One region of the Nitrogeniibacter aestuarii genome, then DNA from elsewhere that is predicted to be linked to it. Evidence: predicted binding sites of a transcription regulator. Region 1 holds the regulator's gene; each other region holds the start of a gene.

What was found. The regulator HrcA, encoded in region 1, represses chaperone genes, less so after heat shock. The targets are predictions, from matches to a motif close to TNTTAGCACTCNNNGNCNNNGAGTGCTAANA.
Region 2: the regulator HrcA is predicted to act here: its motif matches at 1,963-1,993, upstream of groES (co-chaperone GroES).
Region 3: the regulator HrcA is predicted to act here: its motif matches at 1,831-1,861, upstream of rpoH (RNA polymerase sigma factor RpoH).

What each region holds. Positions count from the first base shown of each region.
Region 1 covers NZ_CP071321.1:2,653,535-2,657,821, reverse strand. Annotated here, with positions in the region: gene hemH (ferrochelatase) at 1-964, opposite strand, end outside; gene hrcA (heat-inducible transcriptional repressor HrcA) at 998-2,026, opposite strand; gene J0W34_RS12230 (NAD kinase) at 2,158-3,042, shown strand; gene recN (DNA repair protein RecN) at 3,064-4,287, shown strand, end outside.
Region 2 covers NZ_CP071321.1:1,309,438-1,313,724, forward strand. Annotated here, with positions in the region: gene fumC (class II fumarate hydratase) at 1-155, shown strand, start outside; gene J0W34_RS06025 (peptidase U32 family protein) at 104-1,438, opposite strand; gene J0W34_RS06030 (hypothetical protein) at 1,552-1,860, shown strand; gene groES (co-chaperone GroES) at 2,087-2,377, shown strand; gene groL (chaperonin GroEL) at 2,436-4,088, shown strand.
Region 3 covers NZ_CP071321.1:1,279,230-1,283,516, reverse strand. Annotated here, with positions in the region: gene J0W34_RS05980 (type I secretion system permease/ATPase) at 1-1,629, opposite strand, end outside; gene rpoH (RNA polymerase sigma factor RpoH) at 1,892-2,749, shown strand; gene J0W34_RS05970 (SCO family protein) at 2,813-3,397, opposite strand; gene cyoE (heme o synthase) at 3,408-4,287, opposite strand, start outside.

The DNA of each region.
Region 1 (4,287 bases):
CTTCATTGAGGCAGGGGATGTAGTTGAATTGCTTGCCGCCGTTGGAGAGGAAGGCTTCCTTGCACTCCATCGCGATTTCCTCAAGCGTTTCAAGGCAGTCGGACGAAAAGCCCGGACACATCACATCCACTGACCGGACGCCGTCACGTGCCATGGCTTCGAGTGTGGGCTGTGTGTAGGGTTGAAGCCACTCGGCCTTGCCGAAGCGGGACTGGAAGGTGACTTTCACGCGCTTGCCGTCGTCACCGAGTGCTTCCGACAGCAAGCGGGCTGTCTTGTGGCACTCGCAATGGTAAGGGTCGCCCTTGTCGAGGGTCTGACGCGGCACGCCGTGGAAACTGAGAATCAGGTGCTCGCCTTGCCCATTGCGCTGCCAATGACGCCGTACCGAGGCTGCGAGTGATTCGATATAGCCTGTTTGGTCATGGTAGCTGCGGATGTAGCGCATCTCGGGCAGGTTGCGCCAGGACAGCAGACTGCGCGCCACCTCGTCCATGACACTGCCGGTGGTGCTGCCGGCGTACTGAGGGTACAGCGGCACCACGAGAATGCGATCGCATCCAAGTGAGCGCATCTCATCGAGCGTTCGCCCGATGCTCGGTTCGCCGTAACGCATGGCCCAGCGCACGATCCAGTCCTTGTGGCCGGCTTCGCCCAGGTGGCCGGTGAGCAGCTTGGCCTGGCGTTCGGTGTGGACGCGCAGCGGTGAGCCTTCGTCCATCCAGATGGAGGCGTACTTTTCAGCCGACTTGGCCGGGCGGGTGTTGAGGATGATCAGATTCAGGATCGGCCACCAGATCAGCTTCGGGATCTCGACCACGCGAGTGTCCGAAAGAAACTGCTTGAGATACGGGCGCAAGGCCTTTGCCGTGGGCGCTTCAGGCGAGCCAAGGTTGACCAGCAGAACGCCGGTGCGTGGGGTCTGACCGTGGGTATGCGCTGGCTCGGGCCGGTAGCGGGCCATGGGTGTCTCCTGATTCTTGGGTGCCTGATGGACTCAGCCGCGCGAGGAAAGTGCCCCTGAGAGCAGGCGGGCGGTGATGTCCACGATGGGAATGATGCGCTCGTACGCCATACGCGTCGGCCCGATGACGCCCACCGAGCCGACAATCATGCCGTCCACCTCGTAGGGCGCGGTCACCACGCTGCACTCGTCCAGCGGCGCCAGGCCGGATTCCCCGCCGATGAAAATCTGCACGCCGTCTGCCCGGTTCGAGATGTCCAGCAGCTGCAGCAGGCTGGTTTTCTGATCGAACAGTTTGAACAGCTCGCGCAAGCGAACCATGTTCGACGACAGGTCTTCCACGTCCAGCAGATTGGTTTCACCCGAGAGCACGTATCGGGACGATGAGTCCTGAACCGCCTCGTTGCCGGCATCGACGGCGGCTGTCATGAGGTCCGACATGTCGCTGTGCAGTTGCTTGAGTTCGGTCTGGATGCGGGTGCGGATAGCCTCGAAGTCGAGCCCGGAGTAGTGCGCGTTGAGGTAGTTTGCGGCGGTGACCAGTTCGGAGGGCGAGTAGGGCTTCTTGGTCGCCAGGATGCGGTTCTGCACATCACCACTGGTGGTGACGATGATGAGCAGCACACGACCTTCCGACAGGGGCACGAATTCTATCTGCCGAATGCGCACCGCATCCTTGCGCGGCGCGACCACCACACCGGCGAACTGCGAGAGCTCCGAAAGCAGGTTGGATGCCGCGCCGATCAGCCGCTGCGGCTGGTCGGGCTGCAGTTGCCCCTCGAGTTCGTGAAGCAGATTGGCGTGCAAAGGCCTCACGCGGAGCAGTTGATCGACGAACAGGCGGTAACCGCGCGATGTAGGTACCCGACCGGCCGAGGTATGCGGGCTGGCAATGAATCCGAGTTCTTCCAGATCCGACATCACGTTTCGGACAGTGGCCGCCGACAGGTCGAGCCCTGAATGCTTCGACAGCGCGCGGGAGCCAACAGGCTGGCCGTCGGCAATGTAACGCTCGATCAGCGTTCTGAGCAGGATGCGCGAACGTTCATCGAGTTGGGTCAGGTCGGATTCTTTAGCCATTGGCTTTGGATTCTATGTAACTCTCGTCCGGCTGCATAGCGCGCATTGAAGCGGTCTGTGCAAGTTTTGTCGTCATCGAATGCGCGCATCAGATGTGGTTTAATTTGCGCCATATGCAAACACCCATCACGACGGTCGCGCTCATCGGCAAATACCAGAGCCCGGAGGTGACCCCCACCATTGCCAATGTCGCGCACATTCTGCGTGCCTACGGTCTGTCTGTCCGCATCGAGCAGGGAACGGCCAGTTCGACCGGGCTGGTGTCGGGCTACATCGTCAGCAGCTACGACGAGATCGGCGAAAATGCGGACCTGGCAGTCGTGGTCGGCGGTGATGGCACCATGCTCAATGCAGCACGTCGTCTCTCCAGTTATGGGGTCCCTTTGCTGGGAATCAATCAGGGGCGCCTGGGGTTTCTCACCGATGTCCCCAGTCACGATGCCGAAAAGGCGCTGCGCGCCGTGCTCGACGGCAAGGCGAAAGAAGAGACCCGCTTCATGCTCGACATCGACGTGATGCGCAAAGGGCAGCGAGTCTTCCACACCTGTGCCCTCAACGACGTGGTGGTCAACAAGGGCGATCTCGGGCGCATGATCGAGTTTGATGTGCGCATTGACGACGAGTTTGTCTATACCCAGCGCTCGGACGGCATGATCATCTCGACGCCGACTGGATCGACAGCGTACGCCCTGTCGGCCAACGGGCCGATTCTGCACCCCAATGTGGTCGGCATTGCGCTCGTGCCGCTGTGCCCGCACACGCTGACCGCACGTCCGGTGACGCTGCCTGATCACTGCACAATCGAAATCACTCTGCTCGCCCCCCACGACGCCAGCGTGCACTTCGACGGGCAGGAGCGTTTCGACGCGCGCGCGGGCGATTGCATTCGTGTGACCCGCGCCGAGCACAGCATCCGTCTGCTCCATCCGCCGGGCTACAGTTACTTTGCCATGCTGCGCGAGAAGCTCCATTGGAGCGCCTCTCCGCGCAATCCCTGATTCACTTCACTCCCGCGGACCATGCTGCGCCGACTCTCCATTCAAGATTTCGTCATCGTCGATACGCTCGAACTCGATTTTTCGGCAGGTTTCGGCGCGCTGACCGGCGAGACCGGCGCGGGTAAATCCATCCTGCTCGACGCGCTCGGCCTCGTGATGGGGGATCGTGCGGAGAGCGGCGTGGTACGTTCGGGGCAGAAGCGTGCCGACATTTCGGCCGAGTTCGATCTGCCGGATATCCCGGAACTTCGATCATGGCTCGATGAGCAGATGATCGATATCGACGATGACGTGCTGTTGCTCAGACGCGCCGTCGATGCATCAGGTCGGTCAAAGGCCTGGATCAACGGTGCAGCGGCGACGCTGTCCCAGTTGCGTGAAGTGGGCGAGTGGCTGGCCGACATCCATGGACAGCATGCGCACCACGCGCTGTTGCGTGGTGACGCGCAGCGCGCGCTGATTGATCGGTATGCGGGCCTCGAGTCGCTTGCCGCGGATGTGTCCGACGCCTGGCGTGTCTGGCAAGGGGTTCTCAAAGCGCTGCAGCAGGCAGCGGCCGACGCCGAAGGCCTGCAGCGGGAACGGGAGTTGCTGGGTTGGCAGGTGAAAGAGCTCGATGAGCTGGTCTTCACGGCTTCGGAATGGGAAACCCTCAATCAGGACCACGCCCGTCTGAGTCACGCGGCCGGTTTGATCGAAGGTGCCTCGATGGCGATTGATGCACTCGAAGAGGGGGAAGCCCCCGTGGTGTCGTCGCTCGAACGTCTGGCGGCGCGTCTTGCCGAACTCGCTCAGATCGACGGTGCTCTGAGTGAAGCTCAGGACATGCTCAACAACGCGGCCATTCAGGCCGACGAAGCCCTGCATGCCCTGCGCAGTTATCGAGATCGGGTCGATGTCGATCCAGCGCAGCTGGCCGAGCTGGAAGCGCGCCTGGGTGCGGTCACCGATGTGGCGCGCAAGCACCACGTGCCGCCCGAAGAACTCGAGGCGCTGCACCAGCGTCTGTCGTCCCAGCTCGATGCGCTGAGCGAAGCAGGGGATCCGGCCAAACTCGAAGCGCGGGCGGTCGAAGCCGAATCTGCTTATCGTTCGCTGGCCAAGGGGCTGAGCGAGGCACGCGCGCCCATCGCTGCGCAGTTGTCCGAGCAGGTGACGGCCGCCATGCAGACCCTGTCCATGAATGGCGGACGCTTTGAAGTCGCGCTGGTACCCGAGCCGGAAGGCAGCGCGCATGGCGACGAG
Region 2 (4,287 bases), 1.3 Mb from region 1:
GCATTGGTTATGACGCGGCCGCCGCCATTGCCAAGCAAGCCCATGCTGAGGGCCTGAGCTTGCGCGAGGCGGCGGTGGCCAGCGGTCAGGTCAGTGAAACCGATTACGATGCCTGGGTTGATCCTTCGGCCATGGTGGCGCCCACGTCGAGGTAGCGCGCCACGTAGGCGCCCACCGTCGATTCGGGCAGGGGTAGCCACACCCGGTGGCCACTGCCCGGCGCAGCCTCGACGGGCTCGCGCTTGGCGTTTTCCATGACCGCAATCCGGTGATCATGATTGCCGGCCGGTTGAATGATCTCGATGGTGTCACCCAGCTCGAAGCGGTTCTTGACCACGATCTCAACCATCTGGCGGTCGGCATCCCAGGACACGATGTCGCCCACATACTGACTGCGGCCCGACAGGGAATGGCCGCGCAGATAGTTCTGAGTTTCGTGCGGTGTGTGGCGCTGGTAGAAGCCGTCGGTGTAGCCCCGGTTTGCCAGGCCTTCGAGCTGGCCGAGGAGGGCTGGGTCGAGCGGGCGACCGGCCACGGCATCATCAATGGCCTGACGGTAGGACTGGCAGGTGCGAGCCACATAGTACGGGCTCTTGGTGCGGCCTTCGATCTTGAGCGAATCGATGCCGATCTCGGCCAGACGGTGCACATGCTCGATGGCGCGAAGATCCTTCGAATTGAGGATGTAGGTGCCGTGTTCGTCTTCCTCGATGGGCATCTGCTCGCCGGCACGCTTGCCGTCGGGCTCCTCGATCAGATAGACGTCACCGGTGGCATCTTCCTGAGCCTTGTTGACCTTGAAGTCCCAGCGGCAGGCATTGGTGCAGGTGCCCTGGTTGGCGTCGCGGTGATTGAAGTAACCCGACAGCAGGCAGCGACCGGAATAGGCGATGCACAGCGCACCGTGCACGAACACTTCGAGTTCCATGTCCGGGCAGGCCTGTCGGATTTCGGCGATCTGGTCGAGCGACAGCTCGCGCGAGAGAATCACCCGCTTCACGCCGGCCTGCTGCCAGAAGCGCACGGCAGCGGCATTGACGGTGTTGGATTGCACCGACAGATGCACTTCCACGTCAGGCCAGGTCTCGCGCACCATGAGAATCAGACCCGGGTCGGACATGATCAGCGCATCGGGCTTGAGCTCGATGACCGGTGCCATGTCTTCGATATAGGTCTTCAGTTTCGCCCCGTGCGGGTAGATGTTGGAGACCAGATAGAAGCGGTGGCCAAGACGGTGGGCGTGTTCGATGCCCTCGGCCAGAACCGGAAAATCACCGAAGTCGTTGTTGCGCACGCGCAGCGAGTAGCGGGGCTGACCGGCATAGACGGCGGTCGCGCCGAAATCGAATGCGGTCTTGAGCATGGCCAGGGAGCCGGCCGGAGCGAGAAGTTCTGGGGTGCGCACGATGTTCTTCTGTTGGGTGATTCGAGTGCGCATTATAGAAGATTGGCTCATCCGCTTATCGGCCGCTCGGCGCACGGGTGAACGACATCACTGCCACAACCGGGGGATCGGCAGAGCATGGATTGACTCAAGCGAGGAGAGAATCCATGGCAAAGATCACATCGATTCACCTGATCGCATTTGCATTCGGCTTGTGCCTTGCGGGTCATGGCGTGGCGGCTGAACGCATGGTGGTGGTCAATGGCCAGCGCATGACCCCAGCGCAGATTGACATGCTCGACCAGGCCGCCTGTGCGCGGGTGCCCAATGGGCGCTACTGGATCAACATGAGCAATGGGGTGTGGGGCTACGAGGGCGGGCCGCCGCAAGGCCGTGTGGGTGACGCGTGTCGACAGCGGCGCCGAAGCCTTTCCGAGCGGGGCTTGCTCTATTCGCCCGGAGAGCTGCTGCGCTGAGGCTCGTTGGCCGGATCAATTCGCTGCCGAACTGATTGAATTTCCATTCTTTTAAAAAAAGTTTCGCCTCCGCGGGTTGAAATAGCCCAAGGCCGTCCCTATTATTAGCACTCGTCGGCGGTGAGTGCTAACAGTGATTGGCGCCGCCAGTCGAAGACCCGATTTTTTAGTTGATATGCGGCCATGTGGCCGCGAGCAATCGAACCTGTTCCAAGGAGAGAACTCGATGAAAATTCGTCCTTTGCATGATCGCGTGATCGTCAAGCGTGTTGAAGCCGAGCGCACCACGGCCAGTGGCATCGTGATCCCGGATTCCGCCGGCGAGAAGCCTGATCAGGGCGAAGTGATCGCTGTCGGCAACGGCAAGATCATGGACAACGGTGAAGTGCGTCCGATGGCCGTCAAGGCCGGTGACCGCGTGCTGTTCGGCAAGTATGCCGGCCAGGGCGTCAAGGTCGATGGCGAAGAGCTGCTCGTCATGCGCGAAGAAGACATCATGGGTGTTGTCGAGGGCTGATCTGCCTCCCGCCTAAAGTCGTTCAACGTACTAAAACGAATTTCAGGAGCAAGAAATAATGGCTGCAAAAGAAGTCAAGTTTGGTGATTCCGCCCGTGCCCGCATGGTCGAGGGCGTGAACATCCTCGCCAACGCCGTCAAGGTGACCCTGGGCCCGAAAGGCCGCAACGTGGTGCTCGAGCGTTCCTTCGGCGCCCCGACCGTGACCAAGGACGGTGTGTCCGTCGCCAAGGAAATCGAACTGAAAGACAAGTTCGAGAACATGGGCGCCCAGATGGTCAAGGAAGTCGCTTCCAAGACCTCCGACATCGCCGGTGACGGCACCACCACGGCCACCGTGCTGGCCCAGGCCATCGTTCGCGAAGGCATGAAGTTCGTGGCCGCCGGCATGAACCCGATGGACCTGAAGCGCGGTATCGACAAGGCGGTTGCCGCCACCATCGAGCAGCTCAAGGACCTGTCCAAGCCGTGCTCCACCACCAAGGAAATCGCTCAGGTCGGTTCCATCTCCGCCAACTCCGACACCGACATCGGCGAAATCATTGCCAATGCCATGGAAAAAGTCGGCAAGGAAGGCGTGATCACCGTTGAAGACGGCAAGAGCCTGCAGAACGAGCTGGACGTCGTGGAAGGCATGCAGTTCGACCGCGGTTACCTGTCTCCGTACTTCATCAACAACCCGGAAAAGCAGGTTGCTGAACTGGACGATCCGTTCATCCTGCTGTTCGACAAGAAAGTCTCCAACATCCGAGATCTGCTGCCGGTGCTCGAGCAAGTGGCCAAGTCCAGCCGTCCGCTGCTGATCATCGCTGAAGACGTCGAGGGCGAAGCCCTGGCGACCCTGGTGGTGAACAACATGCGCGGCATCCTGAAGACCTGCGCCGTCAAGGCCCCGGGTTTTGGCGACCGTCGCAAGGCCATGCTCGAAGACATCGCCATCCTGACCGGCGGTACCGTGATCTCCGAAGAAGTGGGTCTGTCCCTCGAGAAGGCCTCCCTGGAAGATCTGGGCCAGGCCAAGCGCATCGAGATCGGCAAGGAAAACACCATCATCATCGACGGTGCCGGTAACACCAGCGACATCGAAGGTCGCGTCAAGCAGATCCGTGTCCAGATCGAGGAAGCCACCTCCGACTACGACCGCGAGAAGCTGCAGGAACGTGTGGCCAAGCTGGCGGGCGGCGTGGCCGTCATCAAGGTTGGCGCCGCGACCGAAGTCGAGATGAAAGAGAAGAAGGCCCGTGTGGAAGATGCGCTGCATGCAACCCGCGCAGCCGTCGAAGAAGGCATCGTGGCCGGTGGTGGCGTTGCGCTGCTGCGCGCTCGTGCCAACCTCGAAGGTCTGAAGGGCGACAACCACGACCAGGACGCCGGTGTGAAGATCGTGCTGCGCGCGATGGAAGAGCCGCTGCGTCAGATCGTGTCCAACGCCGGTGACGAGCCGTCCGTGGTGGTCAACAAGGTCTCCGAAGGTAACGGTAACTTCGGTTACAACGCCGGTACCGGTGAGTACGGTGATCTGGTCGAGATGGGTGTTCTGGACCCGACCAAGGTGACCCGCACCGCACTGCAGAATGCTGCTTCCGTGGCTTCCCTGATGCTCACCACCGACTGCATGGTCGGCGAGCTGCCGGAAGACAAGCCGGGCATGCCCGACATGGGCGGTATGGGCGGTATGGGTGGCATGGGCGGCATGGGCATGGGTATGTAATTGCCCGGACCCAAGCGTCCAGCGAAAAAGCCCCGCGTCAAGCGGGGCTTTTTTTATGCCTGTCACCTTGGCAAGGGCGCGCGAATGCGACCCGGCAAGGCGCGAAGCATGGGATAATCGTCGGAAAAAAATCGGCAGGGAGCAGCCCGATGCAGGTGCTGGGTGCTCCCTGGAGACTGTGCCGGAAACCGGACAGAAC
Region 3 (4,287 bases), 1.4 Mb from region 1:
CTTGCCCGAGCCGATCCGGCCCAGAAAAGCCACCTTCTCACCCGGCTGAATCGCAAAGCTCACGTTGCGCAGGGACAGCATGTCCTGACCCGGATACTGAAAGCTCACATCCTTGAATTCGATTCGCCCCTCGAAACTCTGGCGACTCACGAAGTTGGAATCCTCGGGTCGCTCGACGGGGCGTGACAGAATCTCGTTGAGTGAGGTCAGTGCGGTCGATGCATTGTGATATTGCGTCAGCAATCCGGCGACCTGACCGACCGGCGCCAGTGCCCGCGACGACAGCATCGAGCAGGCGATCAACCCACCCATGGACAGTTCGCCCTCACCAATCAGATAAACCCCCAGCACGATGATGCCGATGCTCACGGTTTGCTGAATCCACAACGCGGTGTTCATGGTCGAGGACGAGAGCAGGCGCAGTTGCGAGCTCACCCGGGCCAGAAAACTGGCGCTCTGCTCCCACTTGCGCTGCATATGCCCCTCGCAACCGAGCGACTTGACCGCCTCCAGTCCCACCAGGCTCTCGACCAGGGTGGCATTGCGCAGCGCCCCGGCACGATAGGTGGTTTCCGAAAGATCATGCATCCGGCTCTGCACACTCATGGCGTAAATGAGCACCAGCAAGGCACCAACGACGATCGGAATGATCATCGGCCAGGCAATCCAGCCGATCACGATCAGAAAGATGATGGCGAACGGCACATCGATGAAGGCGCTGACGGTGGCCGAGGTGATGAAGTCGCGCACCGTCTCGAAAGAGCGCAGGTTGGCGGCAAACGAACCTGCGGACGGCGGACGTTGCTCCATCTGAATGCCGAGTACCCGTTCCATGATGTAAGCGGAGAGCTTCACGTCCACCCGGTTGCCGGCCAAATCGATGAAGTAACCCCGCATGGTGCGCAACACCACGTCGGCCACCATCACCAGTGACACCCCAATCGCAAGCATCCAAAGCGTCTCGACGGCGTTGTTCGGCACGACCCGATCGTAGACATTCATCGTGAACAGCGGCATCGCAATAGCGAAGACATTGATCAGCAAGGCCGCGAGCAAGACGTCACGATACAAGGCCCTGTTTTCGCGCACGGCGCCCCAGAACCAGTGACGTCGCTTGATCGACCCCACCGACGGGCTGCGCGCATCGAAGCGGAAGCGCGGACGCACGAAGATCGCCATCCCGATATAGCGCTCGGCCAGCGTCTGCGCCGGCACCATCACTTCGGCATCGTTGAGATCGGGAAAAATGACCCGGGCCTGACCGTCGTCGGCCCAGCCCAGCAGCACACAGGCCTGTTCATCGTCGAGCAGCAGCACGACCGGAAACAGGTCTTCATTGAGGCGGTCCAGCGGTCGCTTGGCCAGTCGGCTGGCCAGACCGGCGCGTCGGGCGGCGCGCTCGAACAGCGAAGGGGTCAGCCGGTGGTCTTCAAGCGGAAGGCCCGCCGTCGCCGCATCCCGCGTCAAGGTCGTGCTGTAGGCACGCGCCACCACCAACAGGCACTCGAGCAAGGCGTCCGGCCGATGCGGATCGCGCTCGGGGGCCGGATCGGCACTCGCGTCGACAGGCGTCACCTGGGCGTCCGGTTCGGATACTGCGCTCGCGTCTTCCGACATGGTGTCCTTCATGCTGGCATGCTTGTTCAGTGGGCGTCGCTCAACTCCTGTCAGTAACGACAAGGAGCGTCATAACTTGATGACGAAGGCCAATGATCGCATAGAGAACAAGCGCTTCGGGGGGCGTCAGCCCACTTGGCACGATGCTTTACGTGATGCACATCACGTTACATACCCGACGAAACAACTCAAGAATTCCGGAACCAATTCCGCTGTTAGCACTCTCATCCATCGAGTGCTAACATAGCAATGAACTAGAGGGAGGCATCCATCAATGACACAGCTCATGACCATGCCTGTTCCGACTTCCGTCGGCAGCATCGACCAGTACATTCAGTTCGCCAACCGGGTTCCGGTGTTGAGCGAGCAGGAAGAGCGCGATTACGCCACACGCTTTCATGATGAAGGCGACGTGGATGCGGCACGCGAATTGGTGATGTCGCACCTGCGTCTGGTCATCGCCATTGCCCGGGGCTACCTTGGCTACGGCCTGCCCCACGCGGACCTGATTCAGGAAGGCAACATCGGACTGATGAAGGCCGTGAAGCGATTCGATCCGCGCCGTGGCGTGCGTCTCGTGTCCTTCGCGATCCACTGGATCAAGGCCGAGATTCACGAGTACATCCTCAAGAACTGGCGTCTGGTGAAGGTCGCCACGACCAAAGCGCAGCGCAAGCTGTTCTTCAACCTGCGCAGCTTCAAGAAAGACAGCAACGCCCTGAGCCCGGACGACGTGGCCATTGTGGCGGAGCAGCTCGGGGTGAAACCCGAAGAGGTCGTCGAGATGGAAACCCGCCTCGGCGGTCAGGACATCCCGCTCGACGGCGGTCGCGATGAGGACGAAGAGCGCTTTGCCCCGATCGCCTATCTGGCTGATCCGGGTGCCGAACCGGTCGACGTGATCGAGCGCACCGAGCAGGCGATGCTTGCGACCGAAGGTTTGCGCAGCGCGCTTGAGAACCTCGACGAACGCAGCCGTCGCATCATCGAGGCGCGCTGGCTTGGCGAAGAAGGCAAGTCGGCCACCCTGCATGAACTCGCGGATGAATACGGGGTGTCTGCCGAGCGCATTCGCCAGATCGAAGCCAAGGCCATGAAGAAAATGCGCGGCGAGTTGGCTGCCGTGGTCTGAATAGACAGGCCGCGTTGAAAAGGCGACCCCTCGGGTCGCCTTTTTCATGGGTACCGCATCACCTCAGGCGCCAGCGACCAGCTGCTTGAGATCCGCGGCGATATCATCGACCGACGTGCCATGCTTGATATAGAGCCGCAACCTGCCGGCAGGGTCAAACACGTAGGTCCCTGCCGAGTGATCGACGGTGTAGTTGGGCCCGTCCGTGTCTCCGCCCTTGCGGTAAATGACCTTGAACTCCTTGGCCACTGCCGCCGTCTCCTCGGCTGTGCCGTACAGTCCGAGAAAGGTCGGATTGAACACCGGCACATAGTTCTTCAGCAGTTCGGGCGTATCCCGCTCCGGATCCACGGTCACGAACATCACCTGCACCTTGTCGGCATCCGGTCCCAACTGCTGCATGGCCGCCGCCATCGTACTCAAGTTGGTGGGGCACACGTCGGGGCACTGTGTGTACCCGAAGAAGATGGTCACCACCTTGCCTTTGAAATCGGCCAAGGTGCGGACCTGACCATTGTGGTCGGTGAGCTTGAAGTCACGCGCGTATTCGGCGCCGGTAATATCGGTGTTGCGGTAGCTGACCGTCGGGTCAGCAGGAGAACAGGCGGTCAGCGCGAACGCAGCCGCCACAATAAACGCACGAAGCATGGTTGCCCCATCAGAAACGCAGGTAATGATCCACCAGCAAGGCGGCAAACAGCAATGATAGATAAACAATGGAGAAGCGGAAGGTGCGCTGCGACAACGTGTCGCTGTAATCGACATACAGACGCCACGCGTAACGCAGGAACATACCCCCGAGCACCACGGCTGACACAAGATAGATCAGGCCACTCATCCGGGTGGCGAAAGGCAGCAGCGTGACGCCGAACAGGATGAACGTGTAGAGCAACACCGACAGGCGGGTGTATTTCGAGCCATGGGTGACAGGCAGCATCGGCAGCCCGGCGCGGGCGTAGTCAGCCGTGCGATACAAGGCCAGCGCCCAGAAGTGGGGCGGCGTCCACGCGAAGATGATCAGGAACAGCAACAGTGCATCCGCACTGACCTCGCCCGTCACCGCGGCCCAGCCCAGCACCGGCGGCATGGCGCCCGAGGCCCCGCCGATCACGATATTCTGCGGCGTGCGTGGCTTGAGAAAAATGGTGTAGATCACCGCGTAGCCCACGAAGGTAGCAAAGGTCAGCCACATGGTCAGCGGATTGACCAGCGCGTAGAGCATCCACAAGCCGATTGCACCGAGCACACCGGCAAACATCAGCGTTTCGGAATTACTCAACTCACCGCGCGCCGAGGGGCGGGCACGTGTGCGCGCCATGCGCGCATCAATCTGCTGCTCGATCAGACAATTCATGGCCGCAGCCGCGCCGGCCACACAAGCAATACCCAGTGTCGCTGCCAGCACCACACCCGCGGAGGGAACCCCCTCCGGCACGGCGAGAAACATGCCAATGATCGCGCAAAAGACAATCAGTGAATTGACGCGCGGCTTGGTCAGCACCGAGAACTGGCGCAGACGACGGACGACATCGTATTGA